Methylosarcina fibrata AML-C10: one gene and its partner. The protein of the gene in region 2 interacts with the protein of the main gene of each other region in a pairwise test. Links are inferred from orthologs where the notes say so. Each region holds a gene or a part of one and is shown on either strand. Other genes may lie near its edges. The genes, in order: A3OW_RS0117695 and mtgA.

Region 1 (4,756 bases), 1.0 Mb from region 2 along the record:
GCAGCGGCCAAGGCGTTGACGACGTTGTGCCGGCCGGCCAGTTGCAGAACGCACTCGGCGGAACCGCCGGCGCTTACCAGTTGAAACGCCGTGGCGAAACGGTTGTCGACAATACCTGTTCTAATCGCTTTCGCCGTCAGGTCCGCCCGGTCGTGCAGTCCGAAAGACAGGGTTTTCCTGTCGCCCGCCAGCGACTTCCAGTAATCGTAATAACGGTCGTCGCGATTAATGACGGCCACGCCGTCCCGGCCCAACGTGCGGATGATTTCACCCTTGGCCCGGGCGACTCCTTCCACACTGCCGAAACCTTCGATATGAGCGGGGCCGGCATTGGTGAGAATCACCACGTCGGACCGAGCATAGCGGCTAGTATATTCGATTTCGCCGTGATGGTTGGCGCCCATCTCGATCACTCCGTACCGATGCTGCTCGTTCAGGCGCAGCAAAGTTAAAGGCACGCCGATGTCGTTGTTCAAGTTCCCCGGGGTGTAGAGCACCTGACCGTTAACCGAAAGAATCGCGGCAACCATTTCCTTGACGGTGGTCTTGCCGTTGCTCCCGGTAACGCCGACGATCGATGCCGGCAGGGTTCGGCGCCAGGCTCCCGCCAGTTCGGCCAGAGCGAAACGAGTATCGGCCACCGTTACGTGCGGTATTCCTGCCGTGACGCCCTTTCGAACAATGGCTGCGACGGCCCCGCCTTGCTCAGCCTGTTCGATAAAATCGTTACCGTCAAAAGTCTTCCCCTTGATGGCAATATAGAGAGCACCCGGCTGAATCGTCCTGGTATCGATGCCGACCGAAGAAACGGTCACGTCGTTACCGATCAGATCGCCGCCCACCCATCTGGAAATTTCACTCAACAACAATTGCATTTTGATCCGCTCTCTTATTTAATGCCGCTGCTACGATTCCGGCGTCACTAAATGGCAGCTTTACGCCGTTTATTTCCTGATACTGCTCATGGCCTTTGCCGGCAATGACGACATAGTCGTCCGGTTGTGCCTGCAAAACAGCGGTTTGTATGGCTTTTTCCCGATCTCGGATCACTTTCACCTTTTCCATGCGGCATCCCGATGCGATGTCGTCGACGATCGCCTGGCCGTCCTCAAAACGCGGATTGTCGTCCGTCAGGATGACCTGATCCGCCCACCGTTCGGCGATGGCGCCCATTTCGGGCCGCTTGCCGCGGTCCCGATTGCCGCCGCAGCCCAATACGACCCACACCGCCGAGTTACAATGTTTTCTTACGCTCGACAACACTTTTTCCACCGCATCGGGCGTATGCGCATAATCGACGAATACGACCGGAGCCCGGCCGCCACCGAAACGCTCCATCCGGCCCGCGACCGGCTTCAGCGAGCGTAACCTGCGAGCCGACTCTTCCAACGAATGACCCAAGGCCAGCATGACGGCTAAAACCGCCAACACGTTATCGATATTGAACTCGCCGAACAGCGGGATTCGTATCCGTTGGCATTCATGCTGCCAACGCACGTCGAATTCAATGCCGTCCGCCTGGTAGGCGATCCGTTCCGGCGCGAGACACTCGGCCTGTGCCGTTTTGTTCCCCTGCCGACTGTATCCCCATAACGCCACGTTCTTAGGAACAGTCGCCAGCACGCGGTTGCTGTAATCGTCGTCCAGGTTCACGACCGCAAAGGACAAATCCGGTTTATCGAACAGCTTCATTTTGGCCTGCACGTAAGCTTCCATAGAGCCGTGATAATCCAGATGATCCCGGCTGATGTTCGTCAATACCGCGCCTTTAAACCGAACGCCGTTTACTCGCCCCTGTTCCAGGCCGTGCGACGAAACTTCCATGGCCACCGATTTTTTTTGCTCGGCCGCCAGTTGAGCCAGAATCCGTTGCACGGCCAAGGCGTCCGGCGTGGTGTTCAATGTTTCGTTCAGCTTGCCCCATTCGCCCCAGCCCAAGGTTCCGATAATGCCGCAATCGTCCAGTAACTGGCCCAGAAACTGGCTGCAGGAGGTTTTGCCGTTGGTGCCGGTCAAGCCGATAACGTCAAGCCGGCGCGACGGATCCCCGTAAAAACGCGCCGCCACGTCCCCGAGTTTCAGTTCCAGATGATCTACTGCAATATGCGGTATTCTCTTTAACTGAAGGGCAAAACCGGCCGTATCTCCGGCGGGGTCAAACACCACCGCACAGGCCCCCTTCCGGACGGCTTCATCAAGATGCGTCAAGCCATGCTGCCTGGAACCGGCCAAGGCGATGAACACATCTCCCGGCACAAGCGTCCGGCTGTCCAGCGACAGGCCGGTTACCAACCGGTCTTCGGCAACCACCGCGATCCCTGCCAGTAACTGACTCAGTTGCAAGGCTGTTTCAAGAATCATTACGGGTCAACAACAGGGGCATGGTGCTCTGCTGATCGGGAGCGATGCCCAGGATTCTCAAGGCTCCGGCCATTACCTTGGAAAACACGGGCGCCGATACCAGCCCACCGTAATATTCCCCGGCCGAAGGTTCGTCGATCATTACCGTAATGATCAACCGCGGATCCCTGGCCGGCGCCAAGCCGGCAAAAACCGCAAAATATTTGTTGCTGCTGTATCCTCCGCGCCCCGCTTTTTTTACGGTCCCGGTTTTTCCGGCAACGGTATAGCCGTCCACGCGGGCTTCATAAGCGGTGCCGTCTTTCATGATCACGCTTTCCATCATGGTTCTTACGCTCTGAGCCGTCTTCGCGGAAAAAACCCGATGCGCATCCGGATCTTCCTCCCGCTTCAGCAAACTGACCGAATGCAGCATGCCGTCGTCAGCCAGGGCCGTATACGCTCTTGCCAGTTGCACCGCCGAAGCGTTCAGACCATAGCCGAACGACAGAATCGCCCGGTCGAAATCCTGCCATTTCCGGTAATCCGTCAAAATACCGCTTGCCTCTTTGGGAAAGCCCGCATTGGACGCCGTACCAAAGCCAAGCTGATGGTAAAGATTCCAGAGATATTTCGGCGGCATCTTCAAGGCCATTTGACTCACCGCGATATTGCTGGATTTTTTCAACACGTGCGTTAAATCGAGAGCTCCGTAGTTATGCACGTCCTTAACCTGATGACGACCGATCTCAAAGATTCCATGCGTGTAAAAAATATCGTTGGGACGGACATACCCCCCATCCAGCGCAGCGGCCACGACGAACGGTTTTACCGTCGAGCCCGGCTCGAACACTTCCGTAAAGGCGCGGTTTCTGTATAAGTTTTCCTTTAAATCCTCTCTTACATTCGGATTGAAGGAGGGCTGGTTGACCGCCGCCAGTATTTCGCCGTTTTTCGCATCCAATACCACTAAAGTACCCGACTTGGCCTTATGCGCTTCCACCGCCGACTGCAACTCACGATAAGCCAGATACTGAATGCGCTGATCGATGCTCAGCTCCAGGGTTCCGCCGGAGACGGGTTCTTTTATATTTTCTACGTCATCGATAATCTGACGCTTGCCGTCCCGGATGACCCGTTTTTTTCCCGGAATGCCTTTCAACAGGGCTTCATACCCTTTCTCCATGCCTTCCTGTCCGATATCGTTCAGATCGGTGAATCCCACGATATGCGCCGAAACGGCACCCGCCGGATAGAAGCGTTTGAACTCTCGATCGAAATTTACCCCCGGCAGGTTTAAATTCTTCACCTTCTCAGCGTCACCGGGACTGATCCGGCGAACCACATACGCAAATTGCCGGGTGGGATCGCTGTTAAACAACTTGGCCACTTTGCCTTGAGGCAACTCCAGCACTTTTTCCATTTGGCTGATGTGTTTGCGGTCCGCCGATCGGTAATTTTTCAGTTCCTCGGCAATTTGCTCGTCCGGTTGCTTATGTTTTTTCAGCTTCTCGATGAAACTGATCTCCGCCAGATGATGTTCCCTGGGATTCACCCAGATGGATTGCACCGGTGTACTAATCGCCAGCGGCTCTCCGTTTCGGTCCTTGATCATTCCTCGGTAAGCGGACACCGACACGTCGTCTACATGTTTCTTGTCTCCCTGTTCCTTAAGGAAGTCCTTGTTCAAAACCTGCAAATCCACTGCCTTTAAAACAAGCACGGCCATACAAGCCATCATGAATGAAACAACGAACTTTCTTCTGGACGAATAATCGCCATCACCGGCTTTCGTTTTGCTTTTTCGTTGATAGTCCAGCATTTACGGTTTTAAATAAACTATTTTATCCCGTTGCGGCATGGTCAGTTTTAAGTGCTGCCGCGCCAGTTGTTCAATCCGGTCGTGTTCGGCCAAAGTCGTCAGTTCCAATTGCAATTTCCCCCAGTCCACTTCGTATTGATCCAGGATTCTTTCCTGCTTTTGAATCTCGATAAAAACCAGGCGCGAATAGTATTTACTGTAAATCGCCCCCAGCGCCGACGCCAGCAATCCGGACAGCAGGACGCCGGCCAGCATGAAATGATATTTTGTCATTTAAACTCTCTCGGCCACCCGCATCACTGCGCTGCGTGCCCTGGGATTCTGCCCGATTTCCCGATCACCGGCCTTGATCGCCTTGCCGATTTTTTTCAGCATGCCTTTACTTATGTCGGCCTCTTTCACCGGCAGCTTGCCCGGATCAAATTTAGCCCCCGATTCAGACCTGATAAACTGCTTGACCATTCTGTCTTCCAGAGAATGAAAAGAGATGACCACTAATCGGCCGCCCGGCTTTAAAACACGAACGGATTGCTGCAGTGCTTCCTTGAGTTCGTCCAGCTCCCTGTTGATTTCGATGCGTATGGCCTGAAAAGT
Region 2 (8,590 bases):
TGAGCCGTTGCTCCCGCTCGGGGTCTGCGGTGATCGGCAACGCGTCCAGCACTTCCTCGGCGGCCTTGGGGTTGTTGCAGACCAGCAGCATGTCGCAGCCGGCTTGCTGTGCGGCTCTGGCCCGTTCCGAATAACCGCCGGCGGCCGAGGCGCCCGCCATGCTCAGGTCGTCGCTGAACACGACGCCGTTGAAATGGAGTTCCCCGCGCAATATCTGTTGAATCCAGAACCTGGAAAATCCGGCCGGATCGGGAGCGATCTTCGGATAAACGACGTGAGCCGGCATGATGCCTTCCACGCCTTCTTCGATCAGCCGCTTGAACGGAAACAGGTCCTTGGCGCGGATGCTGTCGAGATCGCGGTCGTCTACCGGCAGGGCCAGATGCGAATCCGCCGAGACCGCGCCGTGGCCCGGAAAATGTTTTCCGATGGCGGCCATGCCTGCTTTGCGCATGCCTTTTCGAAAAGCGCCGGCCAGTATGGCCGCCCGTTCGGGATCGCTCGAAAAGGAACGGTCGCCGATGACTTCGCTGATCCCGCAATCGACGTCGAGCACCGGAGCAAAACTGAAGTCGACGCCGACGGCCAACAACTCCGAGGCCATCAGCCAACCTGCCGCTTCGGCGACTTCCGGCTCGGCCCGGTCATAAAATGCCGCGGGCGGAAGACGGGTAAACCCTTGCCGGAAACGCTGGACCCGGCCGCCTTCCTGATCGACGGCAATGAGAATCCGGCCGTTGCGGGCGGCGCGAATGCTGTCGATGAGCTCGGTGATTTGTTCCGGACTTTGATAGTTGCGCGAGAAGAGAATCACCGCGCCGGTATTGGGATGATTGAATTTTTCTTGTTCATGTGGTGCCAGCGTCAAGCCTTCGACGTCGAGCATGACGGGACCGATCGGAAGTGTTTTGGTCATGGTGACGAGATAAGTTTCAGTCAGTAATAAAAGTCTGCCGGTTGTCCGGTTTCATTGAAAGCGGGGTTTTGAAAGTTATTTTATCCCGTGATGAACGGGCTCGTATCGTTGCCCGGACAGGGCCGGTCAGGCCGATCCCAAGGAAAATGAATGGATGCTTGGGTGCTCTCCCCACTGTTTTTCGCCGGCCTGCTACCGCAGAGGATAAGCAATGTTGCGCATTTGTCTGAGTATCCAGTGTTGCCGTTCGATCAAATAGCCGGAAGGGCGAGCGACCTTGAGCCGCAACGGATTCGGCAGGGATGCCGCCAGCAGCGCGGCCTGGGGCCGGCTCAGATTGTTGGCGGGAATGCCGAAATAATGCCGGCTGGCCGCCTGGATGCCGAAAACGTGATCGCCGAATTCGGCAATGTTCAGATAAACCGTCAAAATGCGTTCCTTACTCCACAGCAACTCGATCAGCAGGGTGAACCAGACTTCGAAGCCCTTGCGAAGAATGCTTTTGGAAGGGTTTAAAAATAAGTTTTTGGCGACCTGTTGGGAAATGGTGCTGGCGCCTCTCAGTCGTCCCCCGTCGATGTAAATGTCGATGGACGATTGTATCGATTGTAGATCAAATCCCGAATGTTGAAAAAAACGCTGATCCTCCGAAGCGATGACGGCGCGGTAAGCATTCGGGGAAATTTGCTCCGAGCTTACCCATTGATAATCGATCGGACGCCAGATCCGGTTTTTAACCATGTCTTCCACATGCCGAAAGAGCATGAAGGCCGAGGAAGGCGGCGGCGTCCAGCGTAACAGGGCGCAGATCATGATGCTTGAAAAGGCAAAGGCGAGGAATCCGTAGTAAATTCCGTTGCGCAGTCTGGCACCGAGTTTTGAAGGAAATTTCCGGCGGGAACCAGCTTTCCGGGATCGTTTTTTTCTGGCCGACACAAAAGTTATCATAGGGCTGAGGATTTTTCTCGACTCCATTCGAAGCCTGGAGTTTGTTCCATATGATAAAGCCTTTGTTCCGGCTTGAATACCGTCGAAACATCATGGCCCGTTTTTTCTGCGGCGCTTTCCCGTGACGTCGTGCCGGGAACCGAACGGATCAGGAATAATTTTCGTCATGAGAGCGGGCTGGAAAAAAAATTATTGAACGGCCATCAAATGAATGGATTTATCATTCAAGGACAAGGATAATAAGGTTTATTCTAAAAATTCTAGAGGACACGAATATGACATCAATCTGGATCCTTGTCGCCGACAACAGCCGAGCCCGTATATTTACCACCGAAAGTTCTTCTGCGCCGTTACAGGAATTGGAAGATTTGACCCACGCCGAAAGCCGGCTGCATGACCGGGAAATCACTCAGGACTTGCCGGGCAGGCACACGGGGACCGGGGGTACCGGCCATCCTTACGATTCGGCCACCGACCCCAAAAAATACGAAGCCGTTCAATTTGCCCATCAGATCATCGGCTATCTGGAAGAGGCCCGCAACGCCAACCGATTCGATCGTTTGATGATTGTTGCCGAGCCTTCCATGCTGGGATTGCTGCGCAAGGAAATGCCGGAGCAGATCAAAAAGCATGTCACTTTTGAGCTCGACAAAAATATTACGACGCAGAGCGCGGCCGAAATTCGCGATCACTTGCCCGAATATCTGCCGAGACTTGAAGAAATGTGAGAAGAAGGGTTGAATTGGCAACAGCCCGCCCCATATACCAGTGCTGTTACCGTGAAAATCGAAAGATGCCAGTGGAGTAGGAGCGGCTCTAGCCGCGATTAAGCCTTGGTCGCGGCTGAAGCCGTTCTCACAGATGATGTTCATGATTCGGGGTGACGGAAGCCACTTCATGCCGGTTAAGTTAAGCTGTCGGACTAGCGGGAGCTACTAAGCCGGCTTTGCCCATATTACCGGTTTCTTAAATTAAATGGGTAATTCTTAATGCGGAAAAGACGGGAATGGCTCAAAGGAATCGGTCCGTTTTTCGAATGAAACCGGATCGGCGCCGGACTCGTTCGCGATACAAAGAATACTTTGCCGCAGCCGTTATCTTCCGGGCAAGAGCCGCTGAAGACCAAAGTATGGTATCGAGTCGTTAACTTGTTTCAGTCAAATGAATTTCTCGAATCCGTCATCAACGCCGATGCCGGGATTCGGTCATTGCTCAAAAGCAGGCCGCCGTCCCGCGCGCTCGGGAACAATCGATCGTTTTACCACTCCTATTGCTTGCTCCTCGGTATTGGATTCGGGCACAACAATCGCAATAAAGATCAATGTTCGGGTCGAGGCAACTGAGTTACCTCAGTTTTTGGCGTGACCGAAACAGGATAAATGAAGCAACTGGCCGATAAAAGTTTTCTCACTCATGCCGTATCGCTCGTTCTTGTCGTAGCGGGCTATCTCATTCCTGTTCAACAGGACTTGATTAAATCGATCGGGTTTTTCGCTCTCTCGGGGGCAATGACCAACTGGCTCGCCGTTTACATGCTGTTTGAAAGGGTGCCTCTTCTGTATGGATCGGGCGTTATTCCAGGCCGTTTCGAAGAGTTCAAGCGGTCCATCAGGGAATTGATGATGCAGCAGTTTTTTACGGTCGGCAATATTGAACGGTTTATTGAGGCCGAGGAGCAACAGGGCGCTAAGCTATTGAATCTGGAACCTTTGCTGAACGCCGTCGATTACGAGCGTATTTATCAGGGACTGGTTTCGGCGATCATGGGCTCTTCTTTTGGCGGAATGCTGGCCGTGCTGGGAGGAAAGGAGGCTTTGGCGCCGTTAAAGGAGCCGGTCATCGATAAATTGCGGGCGGTTCTGGCCGGAATAGCCGAGTCGGAAAGTTTTACTGTTGCGTTAAAGCATGGGCTGGATGCGCATAAAATTGGCATGGATATTGTATCTAAAATTGAAAAGGTTATCGACAAACGGCTGGATGAGATGACGCCTCAAATGGTCAAGGAAATGGTTCAGGCCATCATTCGCGACCATTTGGGATGGCTGGTCGTATGGGGCGGTTTTTTCGGCGGTTTGATGGGGGCGTTGTTCGCTTTTGCTTGATGGAAGCTGTTGATCTTGTTTATACGGAATTCGGAAAATCCGCTTCCGAACCTCTCGTCATTCTGCACGGTTTTTTTGCATCGTCCCGTAACTGGCGGCAAATAGCGGAAAAACTGTCGGATCAGTTTCATGTCTACGTGCCGGACATGAGAAATCATGGTGCATCGCCTCATCATCCGGTCATGGATTATTCCGCCATGGCGGCGGACTTGAGACAATTTATCGAACGGCATGGCTTGACAAGGGTCAACGTGTTGGGCCACAGCATGGGCGGCAAGATCGCCATGTGGTGTGCGCTTAATGAGCCTAATCTGTTCAAGAAACTGATCGTCGCCGATATTGCCCCGGTCGGTTACAGCCACCGCTTCGAGCGCACGATACAGGCGCTGAAGGACTTGCCGTTGACTGAGCTCAACAGTAGGAAACAGGCCGAGTTCCGACTGGCTGAAGAACTGCCCGATCCGGCTTACCGCCAATTTTTGTTGCAAAATCTGGTGTTGTCCGAGGGGCGGTATCGGTGGCGGGTCAATCTCGATATATTTTATAATGCGGCTTCGAACATTACCGCGTTTCCGGATACCGATCAATTGGCGCCTTATCAGGGTAAGGTTTTGTTTATCGCAGGGGAGCATTCCGATTTTGTTAAAATGGAAGACGTCGCGCCTTTGTTTCCCACGGCGATTTTTGACACAATTCCCGATGCAGGGCATTGGCTGCACGTGCAGCAGCCGGAAATCTTTATAAAAACAGTAGGAAATTTTTTGAAATTCTGTTAAAAATGACTTTTAGTTTAGAGTCGGATCTCTAAAGATATCGTCTACGATCAGGCCTTTTACTGGGCTTCAAGATGCTTATTTTCATGCCGATGGATGAAAATGGGTTGCCATTAAGGTTAAAATAGGCTAACGACCATTATAATTGACTGTTAAACAGTTGTGTTGTCAGGCCATTACAGTTATCTTAAATAACTTTCAATAACAATAACTAAGGAGAAGTCGGATGTCCAAAGGCCAAAATTTGCAGGATAATTTTTTAAATACGCTTAGAAAAGAACATACGCCTGTGTCAATTTTTCTTGTGAATGGCATCAAACTGCAAGGGAAAGTCGATTCATTCGATCAATATGTCATCATGCTGAAAAATACCGTGAGCCAAATGGTATACAAACACGCCATTTCCACTATCGTTCCGGGCAAAGCGGTAAAATTTACTCCGGAAAGTGAAGTTGAGGAAGATTGATTTTCCTTTTTGTTGTTTCTCCTGCTTCACTTGTTGTCATCGCCTCGCCGGAGTGGTGAGTTTATTATTCTTGTCTGCCGTATGGAGTTTTTGTGTTTGATCGTCCCGATTCGGGTGAGCGCGCCGTTCTTGTTCACCTGACCCTTCATTCCGGGCCGGAAGATCTTTTAGAGCTAAAAGAATTAGCCAGATCGGCAGGAACCGATCCTGTTCATGTTGTTACCGGGAGCCGCAAAAGCCCCGATCCGAAATATTTCGTAGGAGAGGGTAAACTCGAGGAGATTAAGTCCAGTTTAAGTGCGTTCGACGCCGATATCGTCTTGTTTAACCATGCCTTGTCGCCCAGCCAGGAACGCAATCTGGAAAAGGCGCTCGGCGTGAGGGTGGTCGATAGAAACGGCCTGATTCTCGATATATTCGCCCAAAGAGCGCAGACCTTCGAAGGAAAATTACAGGTGGAACTGGCTCAGTTGAAGCATTTGTCGACCCGTCTCGTGCGGGGATGGACCCATCTGGAACGGCAAAAGGGCGGCATCGGTCTGAGAGGGCCGGGCGAAACGCAGTTGGAAACCGACCGGCGCCTGATCGGCGTGCGCATCAAGCAGATACAGAGCCGTCTGGAAAAGGTCGACCGGCAGAGGCACCAGGGGCGGAGCAAAAGAAAGAAAGCCGAAATCCCGGCCGTTTCCCTGGTCGGTTATACCAATGCCGGCAAATCGACTTTGTTCAACCGGTTGACCGGAGCCGATATTTATACTGCCGACCAGTTGTTCGCCACGCTGGATCCCACCTTGCGCCACTGCGCCTTGCCCAATAACAGTGAGATCGTCCTGGCGGATACGGTCGGATTCATCAGGCATCTGCCTCATGAGCTGGTGGCGGCGTTCAAGTCGACTTTGCAGGAAGCCAGCGAAGCCGACTTGTTGTTGCACGTCATTGACGCTCATGTCGAAGATCGCGAGGCTACCGTGGTCGAGGTCAACAAGGTGTTGGGAGACATTGACGCTGGCCGGATCAAGCAATTGGAAGTTTATAATAAAATCGATTTACTGGATAATGTGTCTCCCAGAATTGACCGGGACGAAGCCGGCGCTCCGCTGAGAGTCTGGCTGTCCGCCCAATCGGGCGCGGGTATTGACCTGCTTTATCAAGCCTTGTCCGAACTGTTTTCCACCGGAAAAATTAAAATGCATTGTCATTTGCAGGCCGATCAAGGACAGGCCAGGGCAAAAATTTATACTTGCGCAAAAATTATTAGCGAGCATATTGATGAGGACGGAACGAGCGAATTGGTCGTCGAAATCGACGCCAAGCACCTGGGTATGTTGAAGTCGGTAAAATGTGAGCGGATAGGGTAGGAAGCAAGGTTCCGGATGTGGCATCTTGCGCCCTGTTTAAGATAGAATGCCCGATTGCATGAACAACCTCAAGGATAGCGCTCCGTTCTTTATGATAAGTCTATCCTTCGGGATCAATGTTGAATACGTTTTAATAATCCAATTTGGAGCGAAATAATGTCCTGGAATGAACCTGGCGGCGACAATAAAGACCCCTGGAGCGGTCGCGGCGACCAGAAAGGTCCCCCTGATCTTGATCAGGCAATTCGATCATTGCAAGAAAAATTAGGCAGAATTTTTGGCGGTGGCGGCAGCAGCGGCGGTGAAAGACCAGGCGGCGGTTCGGTAAAAAGTCTGGGTTACATTATCGCGGCAGTTTTGTTTTTGTGGGCCTTAAGCGGATTCTATATCGTCGATGAAGGTAATCACGGCGTGGAAACCCGGTTCGGAAAATATCTCGACACGACCCAGGCGGGTCTGAACTGGCACCTGCCTGCGCCCATCGAACGGGTCGACATCGTCAACGTCAAGCAGAACAGGACGATCGACGTCGGCTTTCAAAGTTTCGGGGACGCGGCCTCCCGGTCGGAGCCAAAAGAAGCGCTGATGCTGACCAAGGACGAAAATTACGTCGACGTCCGCCTGGTGGTTCAGTATCAGGTCAAAGACGCCAAGGATTTTCTTTTCAATGTCGTGGATCCTGCCAAAACCTTGAAGCAGGTGACCGAAAGCGCCGAGCGCGGCGTCATCGGCAGCAGCAATATGGATTTCGTTTTGACCGAGGGCCGGGCCGAAATCGTGACCCAGATTAAAAAAGAGATTCAGACGATCATGGACAGTTATGAATCCGGCATTCAGGTGACTACGGTCAATCTTCGGGATGCGCAACCGCCCGAGCAGGTGCAAAACGCGTTTGAAGACGTCATCAAAGCCCGGGAGGACGAGCAGCGCCTGATCAATGAAGCCGAAGCCTATGCGAATGACGTGGTGCCGAAAGCCCGCGGTGCCGCCGCAAGAAAATTGCAGGAAGCCGAAGGTTATAAAGAGCAGGTAATCGCGCAGGCGGAAGGCGAGACCAATCGTTTTTCGAAATTGCTTGCCGAATATTCCAAAGCGCCCGAAGTTACCCGAAAGAGGCTGTATCTCGAATCGATGGAATCGGTTTTAGCCGGAGCCAACACGGTACTGGTCGACGTGAAGGGCAGCAACAATTTACTGTATTTGCCGCTGGATAAAATGGTTCAGCATTTGCCTCCGGTCGAGCCGCCGGCGCCTCCCCAGGCGGCTGCAGCTCAACCCGAGACGGAAGTTGAAGAACAGCCTCCTGTCCGTACGACAACCCGGGGCAGAGAAGCAAGGGGACGCCGATGACACAGAATAAAATATTAGTAGGTTTAGGCGCATTATTGTTAGTGATCATGATGAGCGTCTTTACCGTCACTGAAACGGAAAGAGCCATTAAATTCCGTCTGGGCGAAATTGTAAAATTCGATTACGAGCCCGGTCTGCATTTCAAGATTCCGTTTATCAACAACGTAAAAAAATTCGATTCACGGGTGCAAACGATGGTTTCGCGGCCCGAAGGATTTTTAACCGCGGAAAAGAAGAACGTGATCGTCGATTCCTTCGTGAAATGGCGTATCGGCGACGTTACCACATTTTATACGGTTGTCGCAGGGGATATAGACCAGGCCAATTTAATTCTGGATCCGATCATTAAAGACGCGTTTCGCAGCGAGTTCGGCAAGCGCAACATCAAGCAACTGGTGTCGACCGACCGCAGGGCGATACGGGATATCCTGATAAAAAACACCAAGCCTCTCGCGGCCGAAAAGGGGATGGAAATCATCGATATTCAGGTTATGCGCATCGATCTGCCGCCCGAAGTCAGCACTTCGGTATTCCGCAGGATGGAAGCCGAGCGCGACCGGGTGGCTCGTGAATTCCGCTCTCAAGGCGCGGAAGCGGCGGAAAAAATTCGCGCGGACGCCGACAGGCAGCGCGTGGTCACGTTGGCCAATGCTTTCAAGGAGGCCGAACGGCTGCGC

Evidence for each region.
Region 1: the proteins of mtgA (region 2) and A3OW_RS0117695 interact in binary tests that used the Escherichia coli proteins (3 or more experiments, as listed by UniProt). The link is inferred for Methylosarcina fibrata AML-C10 from one-to-one orthologs.

What each region holds. Positions count from the first base shown.
Region 1 is NZ_KB889965.1:3,787,394-3,792,149, reverse strand. What follows is about bases 1,757-4,756. They hold A3OW_RS0117695 (peptidoglycan D,D-transpeptidase FtsI family protein), read right to left. Parts: upstream 4,163-4,756; coding sequence 2,351-4,162; downstream 1,757-2,350. Other genes in these bases: rsmH (16S rRNA (cytosine(1402)-N(4))-methyltransferase RsmH), read right to left, coding at 4,436-4,756; ftsL (cell division protein FtsL), read right to left, coding at 4,163-4,435; A3OW_RS0117700 (UDP-N-acetylmuramoyl-L-alanyl-D-glutamate--2,6-diaminopimelate ligase), read right to left, coding at 1,757-2,361. Outside these bases: A3OW_RS0117705 (UDP-N-acetylmuramoyl-tripeptide--D-alanyl-D-alanine ligase), read right to left, coding at 1-875; more of A3OW_RS0117700, read right to left, coding at 856-1,756. UniProt on the Escherichia coli protein: Essential cell division protein that catalyzes cross-linking of the peptidoglycan cell wall at the division septum. Required for localization of FtsN.
Region 2 is NZ_KB889965.1:4,791,205-4,799,794, forward strand. What follows is about bases 1-2,780. They hold mtgA (monofunctional biosynthetic peptidoglycan transglycosylase), read right to left. Parts: upstream 1,892-2,780; coding sequence 1,109-1,891; downstream 1-1,108. Other genes in these bases: nagZ (beta-N-acetylhexosaminidase), read right to left, coding at 1-916; A3OW_RS0122755 (host attachment protein), read left to right, coding at 2,140-2,592. Also shown: A3OW_RS0122760 (hypothetical protein), read left to right, coding at 3,244-3,966; A3OW_RS0122765 (alpha/beta fold hydrolase), read left to right, coding at 3,966-4,742; RNA chaperone Hfq, read left to right, coding at 4,966-5,205; ribosome rescue GTPase HflX, read left to right, coding at 5,298-6,563; FtsH protease activity modulator HflK, read left to right, coding at 6,720-7,913; protease modulator HflC, read left to right, coding at 7,910-8,590. UniProt on the Escherichia coli protein: Peptidoglycan polymerase that catalyzes glycan chain elongation from lipid-linked precursors. May play a role in peptidoglycan assembly during cell division in collaboration with other cell division proteins.